DNA from 3 places in the Rossellomorea sp. GAMAL-10_SWC genome. Region 2 is predicted to be linked to each of the others. Evidence: riboswitches for the same ligand, from Rfam matches in the RefSeq annotation. Region 2 holds a riboswitch; each other region holds the start of a gene.
What was found. A riboswitch is a leader RNA that binds a small molecule or an ion and turns the genes downstream of it on or off. The one in region 2 is predicted to bind cobalamin.
Positions count from the first base shown of each region.

Region 1 (5,102 bases), 510 kb from region 2:
ATTAACCCAAAATCTATTTGCATCACACACTTTTAAAGAACTAATAATATTTTCTTCTATTTCCTCAACCGATGGTACCCTCGGACTATGAATATCATACACGCCTAAACCAATTCCAAATGGATAAGGGGACTCAGCTAAATAAGTAGAAAATTCTTGATGACTTCTTGCATGTTCAATTGAAATAACATCTGCATCTAAATCAATAATTGTGTCCATAATATCGCTAAAATTGCTATAACACATATGAGTATGTATTTGTGTTTCATTTCGGACGCTTGAAGTAGCTAAACGAAATGCTCTCGTTACCCAATGTAAATATTGACCCCAATCTTTTTGCTTCAATGGTAAACCTTCTCGAATTGCAGGTTCATCAACTTGAATAATTGAAATGCCAGCCGTTTCAAGTGCTTTTACTTCTTTACGTAAAGCTAGTGCAATTTCATTTGCTATTTCTTCTCTTGTACGATCCTCACGAACAAACGACCAATTTAATATTGTAACTGGACCTGTTAACATTCCTTTGACTGATTTAGCTGTTAAGCTTTGTGCATACTCAGTTTCATTTACAGTAATTGGCTTTGTAAATTCAACTTTACTAAAAATAATTGGCGGTTTAACACAGCGTGATCCATAAGATTGAACCCATGCTTTTTTCGTAAATGCAAATCCCTCTAGTTTCTCACCAAAATATTCAACCATATCCGTACGTTCATACTCACCATGTACTAATACATCCATATCAATATTTTCTTGAATCTCAATCCACTCTTTAATTTTCAATTTAATTTGATTCATATATTCTGAATCATCAATTGTTCCTTTGCGCCATTGCTGTCTTATTTGTTTAATTTCCTTCGTTTGAGGGAAACTTCCAATTGTAGTCGTTGGTAAAATCGGTAAATTCATTACTTTATTTTGTAATGGATATCTTAAATGGAATGGTACTGGTCTTCTAAAATCTTCTTCATTAATGGATTCCAGTTCATTACTAGTTGAATGATTTTTTTTGCTAAGCTGTTTTAAATTTACTAAACAATTACTTGCATATTTAACTTCATTTTCAAACATGCTCGCTTTGTTTATAAATAAACTTTTTAGTATCACTAACTCTTCTAATTTTTCATCAGCAAACGATAATGCCTCGAACAATGTTTCATTTAATAATTTCTCTTCAACTTTTGTAACTGGTACATGAAGCAAACTACAAGACGGTTGAATCCACCAATCTTTTGGACTTATTTCTTTTTTAAGAGAATTTAAAAAATCAATGGAATCATTTAAATCATTTCTCCAAATATTACGCCCATTAAGTATTCCTACGCCTAATACCTTGTCATTTGGAAATCCGTACTTCAGGATCGACTCTAAATTTCCATCTTTACCGTGAACAAAATCAAGACCAATACCTGATACTGGGAATGAAATTAGTTCTTTATATTGTTCAACTGCTTCAAAGAAAGTTTGAAGCATAATTGATAATGTAGGTACAGCTTTTGCGATTTGATCATAAACTTCTTTCATAAAACGAATATCTTCGCTTGACTCTTCTAACACAAAACATGGTTCATCAATTTGTACCCACTCAACACCTTCATTCTCTAGCTCTTTAAGCATTTGTATATAGAGGTTTACTAGTTTATTAATTATGTTTCGTTTTTCTTCTTCCTGGTAACCTTTTGCTAACTGTACAAATGAATAGATTCCTAGAATGACAGGTTTCGTTTTTATACCAAGCTCAATTAGAGCCTCTTTGTATGCTTCTAATGGCTTATTGAATAGCAATTTAGATTGCTTCTCTTTTTGATATTCAGGAACGATATAGTGATAGTTTGTATTAAACCATTTCGTCATTTCACAAGCTACAATGTTTTTACTACCCCTTGCTAATGCAAAATACGTATCTAGACTTGGTCTTTCATTTATTTCACCAAATCGACCAGGAATCCAACCAAACATAGTAGCAAAATCTAACACATGATCATAAAACGTAAAATCATTTACAGGGACTAGTTCCACACCTAAATCGTACTGTTTTTTTATTGAGCTTAATCTTAGTGATTTCATTTCCTTCTCAAATTCTTCTTGATTAATTTTCTTTTGCCAAAAGCTTTCTAACGTTTTTTTCCATTCACGATTTTCACCAATTCTCGGATATCCTAGATTACTTATTTGTACCATCTTTTCCCTCTCCTTTTAACTAAAATAAAAAAGCATTTTTATCTCATAAGAGACAAAAATGCCTTTAAGTTGGAAAACATAAATAATTAGAATACGTTAACTTAAGCTTTCTTTCCATAAGGCACCTCCCTATCTCTCGTAGGTCAAACAGCGTCGTTAGAATAGGCAGGTCTCCTGACTTAAGAATCTTTGTAAATAAAAGCCTTCCCTATTTTAATAAGTGGCATCTTCTTATTTACTCCTCTATTACAGTGGCGGGACCGTGTTGGAATTAAACCAAACTTCCCTTTTAAGTAAATGATTTCAAACTTTGAACTTCATTTACACCTATTCCCTACTATTTAGTTTTCATCATTTTGTCATAAAATGCAAAAATAGTCAAAATATTTTTTTATTTTTCGTTCTATTTTAAAAAAATTTTTATTTTGGATTAAATAAATGCTGTTGATTTAGTAATTCAAGTAATTAAAATATGCGTTCGTATACTAATCTCATCCAGTTTAATTACTGTTTGATCTAATCATACGAACGCATTGATTGTTTATAAAATTTATTTTTTTATTGAATAGCTATGTTCAAAGAAACATCTTACCATCAAACTAAGTAATGTATTAATTAGCTATTTCTTCATCTGATTGAGCATCTAATGGTACACGTTTTCCGATACCAAAAGCATAGAAACAAATGACAAGGATTGCCAAGAAAATAATCCCTACAATAAGTGAGATGCGTGTGTCATCATTAAACCACATACCGATCAATACCATAACTAAATAGGCTAATGTTAAGTAGTTAGTAAATGGTGCAAAAGGCATTTTAAAAGGATGATTTTTAATTTCATCTCCTTTTACTTTTCTGAAACGAATATGACTAATTAAGATGACAAACCACGGGATCATCCCAGGAAGTACACTTGCACTGTATACATACACGAATAAGTTTTTTGGTGCAATAAAATTTAAAATAACGCCAATTACTAAACCAATTAGTACACCGAACGTACCAAATAAAGGCACTCCGTTATTTGAGACTTTTGTAAAATATTTTGGTGCTTGTCCATTTATACCTAATGTATAAAGCATGCGACCTGCACTATAAATACCACTGTTACAACCAGACAATGCAGCAGTGATTACGACAAAGTTAATAATTCCAGCTGCAGCTGTAATACCAAATTTTGCGAAAGTTACAACAAACGGGCTACCAATCGAATTTAGTTGATCCCAAGGGAAAACTGTTACAATTACAAAAATAGCACCAATATAGAAAATTAAAATACGCCAAATAAGACTTTGAATCGCATCTTTTAATGTTTTTTTCGGATTTTCTGCTTCTCCAGCTGTAATACCAATCAATTCAACGCCTTGATAAGCTCCAACAACTAGTGAAAGTGCAAAGAAGAAACCTGACCAACCACCTGTAAAGAATCCGCCATTTTTCCAAAGGTTAGATAGTCCAATCGCATTTCCACCGTTTCCAAGACCGAAGAAAATAAGACCAAACCCTGCAACAATCATTAATAAAATCGTAACGACTTTAATCATTGCAAACCAAAATTCAAATTCACCAAATGATTTAACGGAAATTAAATTTGCTGCACCAAGAATCACAATTGCAATAATTCCTGGTATCCAAGCAGGTAGGTCTGGAAACCAGTATTTCATATATGCCCCAACTGCAATAATTTCTGACATTCCAACAATAACCCACTGGAACCAATTACTCCAAGCAGTCATATACCCTGCTAAAGGGTGTATATATTTATGGCCAAATGTCGCAAATGAACCTGTACTTGGCTCTAGGTATAGCATTTCCCCCATTGCACGCATAATGAAGAAGATAAAAATCCCCGAAATTGCATAAGCAAGCATTACTGAAGGGCCCGTCCAATGAATTGTACTCGTTGAACCCATAAATAAACCTACACCGATTGTTCCGCCCAAAGCAATCATCTGAATATGGCGCGCTTTCAATCCTTTTTTCAATTCCTTTTGTACCATTCTATTTCCTCCCCTTTCTGATGAAACAAGTGTCACTTTTTGAATCAAACTTAAAAACTTCTCCCCTAAAACCATTACTAACTTACTTTAGAATATTTACAGTTAAAAACCTGCTCTATCTTCCTATAATTAACTGATCTTTCGAATTGAACTAGGAATATTTTTCTTATTTTTCTTACGTAAAATACTAATAAAATAACCAATAAAACCACCAATAATAGCTGGAAATATCCAACCTAAACCTAAACTATACAACGGGAGGTACTTATTGAAAAGATGATGAATTACTTCAATCTGTATTCCAGCTGAGTTTAACCCATCAAATAGACTCACAATAAAAGTTAAGATCAAACTACCTTGATACACTTCTGACCTACCTTGAAAAGTATAGTGTAAGAATGTTAAGAAAATTAAGGATATAGCGATAGGATATAGTGTCATTAATACAGGAATCGAAACTTTAATTAGCTGTGTTAACCCTATATTTGCTATAAGAGTACTAAATACAGTCATAATAATCGCAATTTTTTTGTAAGAAATGGCTGGAAACAATTCATGAAAAAAAGTAGAACAAGCAGTGATTAGACCTACACTCGTAGTCAAACATGCCACTGTAATCATTAAACCTAATAATATTGCCCCATAAGAACCAAAATAATAGTCTGAAACTTTCGCTAAAACTTCAGCTCCATTATCTAGTCGACCAAGTTTCTCAACACTAGAAGCCCCCATATATGTAAGAGCTGAATAGATTATTGCTAAAAGTGAAGCAGCTATTGCTGTTGACTTTCCACAAATGATCATAAGCTGTTTTTTAGTCGTAACTCCTTTTCCTTTAATTGCGTTTACAATAATAATTCCAAAAACAAAAGCTACAAGAGCATCCATTGTTAAATAGCCTTCTTGGAAACCTTTAAAAAA
Region 1 covers NZ_CP144911.1:1,248,501-1,253,602, reverse strand. The annotation lists gene metE (5-methyltetrahydropteroyltriglutamate--homocysteine S-methyltransferase) at 1-2,181, opposite strand, end outside; cobalamin riboswitch at 2,329-2,527, opposite strand; gene V5E38_RS05980 (amino acid permease) at 2,793-4,181, opposite strand; gene brnQ (branched-chain amino acid transport system II carrier protein) at 4,311-5,102, opposite strand, start outside.
Region 1: it holds a riboswitch for cobalamin, as region 2 does, so the genes downstream of both, metE (5-methyltetrahydropteroyltriglutamate--homocysteine S-methyltransferase) here and V5E38_RS08565 ((2Fe-2S) ferredoxin domain-containing protein) in region 2, are expected to answer to the same signal.

Region 2 (5,102 bases):
TGATAACCAAAATAGTCAGCCAACTTAATTTCAACCGCGGAATATTGATTTTGAATAGGTACCATCATATCTTCTAACCGTTTAATCAGGATGCCAGTGAATAGAAAGTAAGGCAGGATTACTACTTTTTTTGCTCCAAGTTTAATACAGCGCTCAATCCCTTCGTTCACTAAAGGATTGGTCACCCCCATAAAAGCAGGTTCGACGATTTTATAGTTTGTTTTTTCCCATAGTAATCTAGCAATTTTATATAAATCACTATTCGCATCAGGATCGCTTCCGCCACGTCCTAACAAAAGGACAGCCGTATCGTCTTCGATGGTTTCTACATTCTCGCCAATTTCCATTAATCTAGTTTTTAGAATTTCAAATGTTTCCTCATGAACACCAATTGGTCGGCCATAAGTAAATTGAACAAACGGATATTTATTCTTTGCCTCATCAATAGCTGCTGGAATATGAATTTTGGAGTGTCCTGCCTGTAAGAGCATGATCGGAATCAAGACAACATGGTCGGCCCCTTTCTCCACACATAGATCGATGCCTTGATTCACTGTTGGTTGTTCAAATTCTAAAAAACACGTCTCGACCAGGAAAGAATCTTCCCAAGTCTTTCTCATCTCACGGATGAACTCTCGAACCTGCTGATTTCCTTCTTGATCTCTACTTCCATGCCCCACAAATAAAATTGCTCTCAAAATATTTCCTCCCCTTTGTTTGTAAATGCCTTACCTGCCAATTATCGCTAGACTTCTCTCCTTTATTCCCCGCAAACAGCTGCTTCGATTTTAAGATTTGGTGTGATATCCTGGTACACAAAACCTTGAACTTCTTTGACCCGTTTAAAAAATTTATAGAAACGTTCATTTGGATACGCCTTTTGTTGGTACTCTTGAACAATTCCCTCTATGACCCCGACAATTTTGTCCGGTGCGATTCCTTCAGCTACGATTTGGCCATTATGAGCGGTTCTTCCAGCTGTCTTGGCTCCTAAAAATAAATCAAACGCTCCCTTACGATAGACAATGCCAATATCTTCTTTTACGGCTCCATAACAAGCCATGCCGCAGCCATTCACACCAAGTTTCAATTCTTTTGGGAGTTCCATGCCGCCAAGCCTTTCTTGTAGCTCATCGGCATAAGGGATGGAATCCTTCTTTTCTCCGTCACAAAAATCACAGGCTTTTACGGTTAATACGTCGCCAACAGGAGCAATCAAAAAGTTGGCTCTCGTTAGTTTTTCAATAATCTCATCAGGCTTAGAGGTTAAAATTTGCAGCTTCATAAAATGGTCTTGTGTGTATTCCATGACTCCTTCTTTTCCGACAATTTCGGAAAGAATGACCATCTGATGCGCGGTAAATTTTTTATTGGCGACACCAGGGCTGACCGCTACCTCAAAAATAGATTGAAAGTCTTGCTTCACAATTAAACCTTGGGTTTGTCCATAGGTCTCACCAAGGATCATTTGCAAGGCTTCCTCAGCCAACTCTCTTGGCGACTCTTTCACAGAGGTTGGGGTGACTAGTTTCTTGTTTACTGGCATTACATCTTCCATTTGCTCCAATGCCCATGGTTCAGCTTCCTTTTGCAGACGCTGATGCGGTTTCAAAGGTTGAATTGCCTGATTTAATGTATACTTCCGCTGATAACCACGCGGAGTAATCATCAATTCATCGTAGAAAAATGTTGAAGAGTTGCCTATTAAAACGGTAGTTAACATGCCAATTTCATGTTCTAACATTTCTTGTAAATTTGTTAAGACGATCTTTTGACTATCACGGTAGGCACTCTTTACCAATCCTACAGGGGTGTCTGGCGAGCGGTATTTTAATAGAATTTTTTGTGCTTCCATGATCTGACGTGTTCTTCTCCCGCTTTTTGGATTGTATAGGGCAATCACAAAATCAGCTTGAGCGGCCGCTTCGATTCGTTTCTCGATCAAGCTCCACGGTGTTAAATGGTCACTTAAGCTAATCGTACAGGCATCATGCATGACCGGCGCGCCTAATAAAGCAGCACAGGAGTTGATGGCAGAAATGCCAGGGACCACCTCCACTTTTACCCCTGATTCTTTTTTCCAACCTTTTTCAACTAGCACTTCGTAAACAAGTCCTGCCATTCCATAAACACCAGCATCACCGCTCGAAATGACAGCTACCGTGTAACCGAGCTCAGCTTGTTTCACAGCCTCCTGGGCACGGCTCACTTCTTCTGTCATTCCTGTGCTGATGATTTGCTTTCCGGCTATTAATCCCTTGATTAAATCAACGTAGGTTTTGTAGCCGATAATGATATCACTTTCTTGGATGGCTTCCTTTGCCCGTCCGGTAATATGTTTTTCATCACCAGGGCCAAAACCAATAACCAATAATTTACCTTTCACACTATTACGCCACCTTCCACAATTTCAAACTAGAATCCAGCTACTATCCGCTGTTAAATCTTTTCTTTAACCGCTTTTTGTATTCCTTCGATACATTCCGACCCTTCTGGATGTATGAATCCAGCTTCGGAATATTGATAGATCGAATGCTCCTGAAGGCAATGGCCTTCAGCCAGATGACGCTTTACAATCGTAGTTCCCACTTCTGGGGTTACGTTTTTATACCAAGTCCCTGAAGGATAGACGATGGCAACAGGTGCATCCTTACATCTTCCATTGCATCTCGTTCTTGTAGTATGTATGATTGAATCTAAGCTTAAATTGGTGATTTCATTCCGTATTGCTTGTGTCGCTTCCTCCCCACCCTTTCTCATACAGCTGCTGCCGTTACAAATGAGGACATGGTGTTTCGTCCCTTGTAAATTCCAAGTAGTCATGTAACATACTCCCTTTCGTTTTTTCATAAAAAAAGCACCCCTATGGACATAGGGGTGCAGAATAAATACACACAAAAAAATAGCGATGTAAGTTCAGCACTTCTACCTATGTTCCCGTAGGTTGATTGAAGCTATTAGGTAAAGGCAGGTCTCCTGACTTAGGTTCATCATTCTATTGCGTCTTCCCAAATTCCTTCAGTGACATCTGCAATGAACTCCCCATACAGTGGCGGGTACCGTGACGGATTTAAACCGTACTTCCCTATTAAGCACTATTTTCATAGTGCACCAATCCTAATCTATTCAATTTTTAAAAAGACTTGTTTCTTGTAGAGGCATACTATAGGCATAAAAAAATGATTTAGAATCATTAAAACGAAAAAATCCGTTCAACATAAGTTGAACGGATAAAACGCCAGCACAAAGAAAGTTAATAAATAATCCTTTTTGTCCAAACGTTTCATCTTCTCAACCCCCGAAGAAATCGAAACTTTAAAAGCTAAGACAGGTCTCCTGACTTGTGTATCTTCCTACTTTAGACCCTTCCCGTAACGTCCATATAAACGTTTCAGTGGTTTGTCTATTTCGTCCACACTTACAGTTGCGGGGACAGTTCTGGTAATGCTCCAGATTCCCTATTAAGCCCTAAGGCATCTTAACGAATTGTTAACAAATTAATATTCAATTTATTAGATATTTATTAGATATTATTATTCTAGTCTATCAGAATTAATATTTCAAGAGGTTATTAAACTACTTTAAGGAAAACGCTATCCTCCAATAACTTCATCTTTTTTAAGTAATTGAATTATTATAGATATAAAAGAAATTAAATATCTTCATTTCTTTTTTTAAAACTTATTGTTATTTAAGGACAAGTAAAAAGAGAACTCTTCGTGGGTTTTCTTGTAAACTTGTCCGTGAAATTGTCCGCACTTTTTTTATTATATTTTCTCGACTACTACTGCCGTTCCATAAGCGACAATTTCACTCATGTTTTGCCCTATTTCACCTGAATCAAAACGCATCATGATAATTGCATTTGCATCCATTTCACTAGCATTTTTAGTCATTCGATCCATTGCTTCTTTTCTCGCATCCTCAAGCATTGCAGTGTATTGTTTGATTTCTCCACCAACAAGACTTTTTAGACCAGCTAAAATATCGCCACCAAGTCCTCTACTACGTACAATAACTCCAAATACAGGACCCTTTACTTCAACTAGTTTATACCCTTCAATGTTTTCAGTTGTAACTACGATCATAATGTTCACCTCAAAATTTTTATTCTTTACACAAAATTATTTTCCAATTTTGTGTATGTATTTCAATGCCATTTTTAAACTTCATTAATTAAAAATGGAAAATTTGAAACGTATATTGTATTAATTCTATGTAATTGGTTTAATCCCTTTTTACAAAAGAGAAATTCATTTTTTCAGAAAATTAATATTCGTTAAAATTTCCGAGACTGATTTTTCTATTTCAATTGATGACTTCTTATTTACATCTATAAATTTAGTGCTAAACTTTAATCATTCTCATTTTACCATCTACTCACTTTTCGAGAGCACAATTTTATTTTATCATAATATTATCTGCATTTAATTACCAACAAAATATAAATTGGACTATAATAATGTTATATGATTATTATTATTTAAAGGTAGTTAAGGAGAATTTATGCTTAGAATTTTCATCATTATCGGGGGGTTACTATTATTATTATTTATTCTTTATGGACCAATCCCGAGTTTACTAACACGTTTATTTAAATTCTTTTCAATCCATCAAGTTTATTCTAAAAGTCAAAAACGAATTGCTTTAACTTTTGATGATGGTCCACATCCAGTTTATACGAATTTACTTTTAGATTTACTCCAAAGTCATTCGATTAAAGCAACTTTTTTTGTATTAGGTTCAGCGGCAGAAAAGTATCCTACGATCATTAAAAGAATACATGAAGATGGTCACTTAATCGGAATACACAATTATAAACATAAATGTAATTGGTTTCTCAGTCCAAAACAATTAAAAAATCAAATAAAAAAGACTGCAAGTATTATTAAGAAAATAACGAACGATAACCCACTTTATTATCGACCACCTTGGGGGTTAGCTTCACTTCCACTTCTATTTCAGAAAAAGCTTAAAATTATTTTATGGTCTGTAATGGCAAATGATTGGAGTAGTAAAAAAGGAAGTGAAGGCATTTATAGTCTTTTGTTAAATCAAACGAAACCAGGAGCAATTATTTTATTACATGATAATGGAGATAC
Region 2 covers NZ_CP144911.1:1,753,809-1,758,910, reverse strand. The annotation lists gene V5E38_RS08575 (sirohydrochlorin chelatase) at 1-698, opposite strand, end outside; gene cobJ (precorrin-3B C(17)-methyltransferase) at 761-2,386, opposite strand; gene V5E38_RS08565 ((2Fe-2S) ferredoxin domain-containing protein) at 2,440-2,823, opposite strand; cobalamin riboswitch at 2,950-3,131, opposite strand; cobalamin riboswitch at 3,310-3,496, opposite strand; gene V5E38_RS08560 (YbjQ family protein) at 3,768-4,088, opposite strand; gene V5E38_RS08555 (polysaccharide deacetylase family protein) at 4,507-5,102, shown strand, end outside.

Region 3 (5,102 bases), 670 kb from region 2:
TGGTAAAATAAAACGTTGTAATGGGGGAGTTGCTTCCATATATTCATCGATTAATGTTTCAAGCTCTTCAACCATTTTCTCTGTCGTTTTAAAAGGGATGCTATCCTTTACTACTGCCAAATCTCCACCACAGTCAAATAGTTCATGTTGGATCTTTTGAAGTGAATTGTAAATATCTCTCGTATCTTCATGATCTAAATATGTCATTGCGTAACCAACGATTGTATTTACTTCGTCAATTGTCCCGTATGACTCTACCCTTAAATCATCTTTGTCAACTCGTTTGCCTACTAAGCTAGTCTGACCTTTATCCCCAGTTTTTGTATAAATTTTCATGAAAAATCTCTCCTTTTTTCAATTTTAATTTACAATACATTACTTTTATAAATAATGACTTTTTTATTTGTTTCGGGATTATCTAAAATTTGAAAAGATGTGTCATATAAACCTTTTAATAAATCTTCACTTAAAACTGAGTCTGTTTTTCCTTCGATATAAATTTTTCCGTCCTTTAATCCTACTAATCGATCACAGTAAAGACTTGCTAAATTTAAGTCATGAAAAACAGTTACGATCGTTTTATTCTCATGTTTTTGTAATTCCTTTAAAACATCTAAAATTTTAATTGTATGCATTAAATCTAAATGGTTACTTGGTTCGTCTAAAAAAATATATGGTGTTTCCTGAGCAAAGCATTGAGCAAGAAATACTCTTTGACGCTCACCACCACTAATTTCATTTATGAGGCTTTTTTCCATCTTCTTAGTACCAGTCATCATCATTGCGTTATTGACTGCAGTTTCATCGATTGTGGACCAGCTAGGAAAAAAGGAAGACGAATGAGCAAGACGTCCAAGTTTAACTGTTTCTTTTACCTCATAAGAATATGTATAGGAATTTTGTTGTGATAAAACAGCAATTTTTTTTGCTATTTGTTTATTAGACATACTAGATACAAATTCTCCATCTAACATGACATTTCCTTTAGACGGTTTAAAAAGTCCACTAAGAATATTTAAAAACGTTGACTTTCCACTCCCATTTGGACCAATAATTCCTAGCCATTCTCCTTGATTAATAGAATAAGACAGTTCATCCAAATCAGTATGAATTCCATCATATGAATATGAGATATCTTGACATTTAATCATACTTTTCCCCTATTTCTTTTCAAAGATAGTAATATTAATGCAAATATTGGAGCACCAATTAATGAAGTAATTACCCCGATTGGTAACTCTCTTGGGGCTAATACAACTCTTGATAATATGTCCGACCCGATTAAAAATATTGCGCCATTGATCATTGATAATGGAAGTAATTTTTTATGTAATGGCCCTACCAAAGTTCTAGTAAAATGCGGAACAACTAATCCTACAAATCCAATTGTTCCAGAAACAGCTACTGCTGCACCAGACAAAATACTACCAGTTAACAAAATTAAATAAGTGGATTTTTTTACATCAATTCCAATATGTTTTGCATTTGTGCTACCAAATGTCATCGCATCTAGCTGCCTATTTTGACTAAATAAAATTAAGAAAGAAATGATTAAAAACGGTAATAAACTAAGAGAGTACTGAATGCCCCTCCCACCGATATTACCCATTAACCAGCCAATTACTGTACGTAATTCATTATTTGAAAAAGTTATAAATAATGATAATAATGCAGAACAAAACGAACTTATTATAATGCCACCTAGTATGATTGTCTCTACATTAAGAGATGGATCTAGTTTTCGAACAAATAGTAATAATAAGATGAGTGTTCCAAATCCAAATAATATACTAACAACTGGCAAAGTAAAATAAGTTACAAAAGGTAAGCTTATTTGAAAAAATAAAACAACCACTGCTCCTACAGAGGCACCTGAAGAGACACCTAATGTAAAAGGATCAGCTAATGGATTTTTAAGTATTCCTTGAAATGCAACACCTGCCAACGAAAGGCTAGCACCGACTAATCCAGCTAACATTACCCTTGGCACTCGTATATTCATGACAATTGTTTGAATATCAGCTGGAACATAATCAGTTTTAAATAGAGCATCTGAAAAGCTAGAAATAATAGAAGAAAAGGGAATCGATGTAGACCCAATCGAAACCCCTAAAATAAATAAAAAAATTAATAAGATAAATGGAATTAAAAAGATTAAATATGTATTATTTATAAAGCTCTGGGTAAACCGCCTTTGCAATTGCTTCGACTCCCTCTGCAAGTCTTGGACCAGGTCTAGATGTTGTATCTGAATTAACATCATATACACGGTGATTTTTAATTGCGTTTACTGTTTGCCAGTTTTTCCTAGCCATTACAGTTTTTTCTAAATTTGGAACATAATATCCATAAGTAGTTAAAATCACATCAGGATTCGCTTTAATAGCTGATTCCTCACTATACTTAACCCAACCTTTTTCACTTTCAGCTACGTTTTTAGCATGAACAATCGAAAGCATTTCATCTAAGAACGTACCTTTACCTGCTGTATATATTTCAGGTGGTCCTGATATTTCAAGCCAAACCTTTGGATTTGTATTTGCTTTAGCTGTTTTTTTGCTAATTTCATCTAATTTTGTTTTCATACCAGTTACTACTTTTTTCGATTGCTCAGTTTTTCCCGTTATTTCTCCAACTTGTTGAATTGTATCATACACGTCATTAATAGTTGCAGCATTTTTTACAACAAAAACATTAATCCCCGCTTGTTTGATCTGTTCTAAACCGTCAGCAGAAATTCCTAAACTTGATTCATGCGCTAAAACTAAATCAGGTTTTAATGAAATAATTTTTTCAACATTATAAGTCATATCGGCATTATTTCCGCCAACTTTATCAATTGATTTTACTTCTTTTGGATAATTGTCAAAATCTGTTACCCCTACTACATCCTTGCCATCACCAATAGAAAACAAGATTTCAGTATTACTTGGAATAAGTGATACGATTCTTTTAGGTGCCTCTTTAAAGCTAACTTCTTTGTTCGTTGCATCTTTTACAGTCATTGGAAAAGTTGCTTGTTCACTCTTACTTACATTCGATTTTTTTTGTGTGGTATCATTATTACAACCAAATAATCCTAAACACAATAACATAATGATAAAACTTGATAAAAACTTCTTCATTTAAATCCTCCTATTATTTTGGAAAGCATAAAAAAACCCATTCATTTTGAATGGGGCTGAAACAACATATAAATACAAGAATTCTTGCAACTGCTGCTTCAAATTCTTACTCCCCGAAGAATTGAACAAGGATGAATTTAGCAGGTCTACTGACTTTGTTTCAACCTACTCCGACCTTCCCATTCTTAAAGAACAGTGGCTATTCGTTTCGTTCACATTACAGTTGCGGGGACAGTTCTGGATTATACCAGATTCCCTTTTAAGCAATACTTGCACTAAACTCATCAATATTTCATTAATTCAATCGTAAGATAAATTTGGTAAGAATTCAATTATTTTCTTTATATGTTTATTATTTTACTAATTTTTTTTGTTTTTTGTTTGTTTTGCAGTGATATCGTCTCTAAACTTAAAGGTAATATGTTTTATATGAAACAAGATTACTCTACATCTTTTTCGTTCATTCGTAAATTATGCGGTATTTTAACTTTAAATGTCGTTCCCTGTCCTTCTTCACTATAGACCTGAATCGATCCACCATGTGCTGTTACAATATTTTTAACGATTGATAAACCTAAACCCGTGCCACTTCTACCTCTTGTACGAGCTTTATCCGCTTTATAAAAACGTTCAAATACAAATGGTAAATCTTCTTTTGAAATCCCTGCACCTGAATCAATAAAATTAAATGTAGTTGATCTTTCATTTTGATTTACTGAAACAATAATTCTTCCATTTTCATTTGTATGTCTTATTGCATTATCAATTAAATTTGTAAAAACCTGTTCCATCCGATCCTCATCTATGTAGATATTTAAATGCGGAATGTTGTCGATTTCTCCAAATAACTTAATATTTTTTTCCTTTGCTAAACCTTTAAACTTGCGTAAAATCCGATCAACAAATTGTACTAGAGGAACGAAGTCTCTATTTAATTCAGTAAATCCGTTCTCCATTCTTGCTAAATCTAACAAATCATTTACTAATCGACCCATTCTAAGTGACTCATCATAAATGATTTGTGACAATTCTTGCATCTCTTCCTTGGATTCTGCTACACCATCAACAATCGCTTCGCTATAACCTTGTAATAAGGAAATAGGCGTTCGTAGTTCATGAGAAACATGCGCTATAAAATCTTTTCTCATCTTTTCTAACCGTCTTTGTTCTGTAACATCACGAATCACCGCTACAACGCCTCTTATATTTGTTTGATTATAAAGAGGCGACATTAAAACTTGCCAATTGCCTTGATCGAAATTTAATTCTATAAATTGCTTTTTCTCACTTTCGACGACTAATACAAATAAATCTAATAGTTCCTTCGTTAAAACAAGTGAAGAAGGTTCTTCAAATTGATCATCATTAAGCATTTTCAAAAAGCGTTCAGCTGGTGGATTCGATGTCACGATTTGACCTTCTTTATCAATCGAAATTACACCATCTACCATACTTGTAATAATATTAGAAACCTTCTCCTTCTCTTGTTTTAATGCATTCATATTAAAATTTAATTGTTTACTCATCTTGTTAAATGAATACGCAAGTTCTCCAATTTCATCACTTGAATGGATTGGTACTTTCACATTAAAATTCCCTGAAGTCATACTACTTACAACTTCTTTCATCTTTCTAAGAGGAGCTGTAATTTTAGAAGAAAGAAAGAATGAGAAAAATGTTGTTAACACGATCCCAATCGATGCCGCGAGCAAGACAAAATTAGTCGTTTGGTGAATCATCACTTTTACAGGTTGTAATGTTTGGTATATAAATACAGCTCCATTTTTTGAGTTTGTATGTAATGGAACACCTACTACTAATTTTTCTCTCTCACTATTTTCACCATAAACAAGTCTTTTACTGACCTCTTTATGATCAGTTAACGTTTTATTTAAGATTTCATCATTTTTAATTTCTTTAAATGGTAGCTCCTGTATTCCATATGTATTATTTGAATACCATGGCTCTTGACCGTCA
Region 3 covers NZ_CP144911.1:2,427,971-2,433,072, forward strand. The annotation lists gene V5E38_RS11940 (cob(I)yrinic acid a,c-diamide adenosyltransferase) at 1-336, opposite strand, end outside; gene V5E38_RS11945 (ABC transporter ATP-binding protein) at 366-1,151, opposite strand; gene V5E38_RS11950 (FecCD family ABC transporter permease) at 1,148-2,200, opposite strand; gene V5E38_RS11955 (ABC transporter substrate-binding protein) at 2,166-3,125, opposite strand; cobalamin riboswitch at 3,248-3,420, opposite strand; gene V5E38_RS11960 (ATP-binding protein) at 3,566-5,102, opposite strand, start outside.
Region 3: it holds a riboswitch for cobalamin, as region 2 does, so the genes downstream of both, V5E38_RS11955 (ABC transporter substrate-binding protein) here and V5E38_RS08565 ((2Fe-2S) ferredoxin domain-containing protein) in region 2, are expected to answer to the same signal.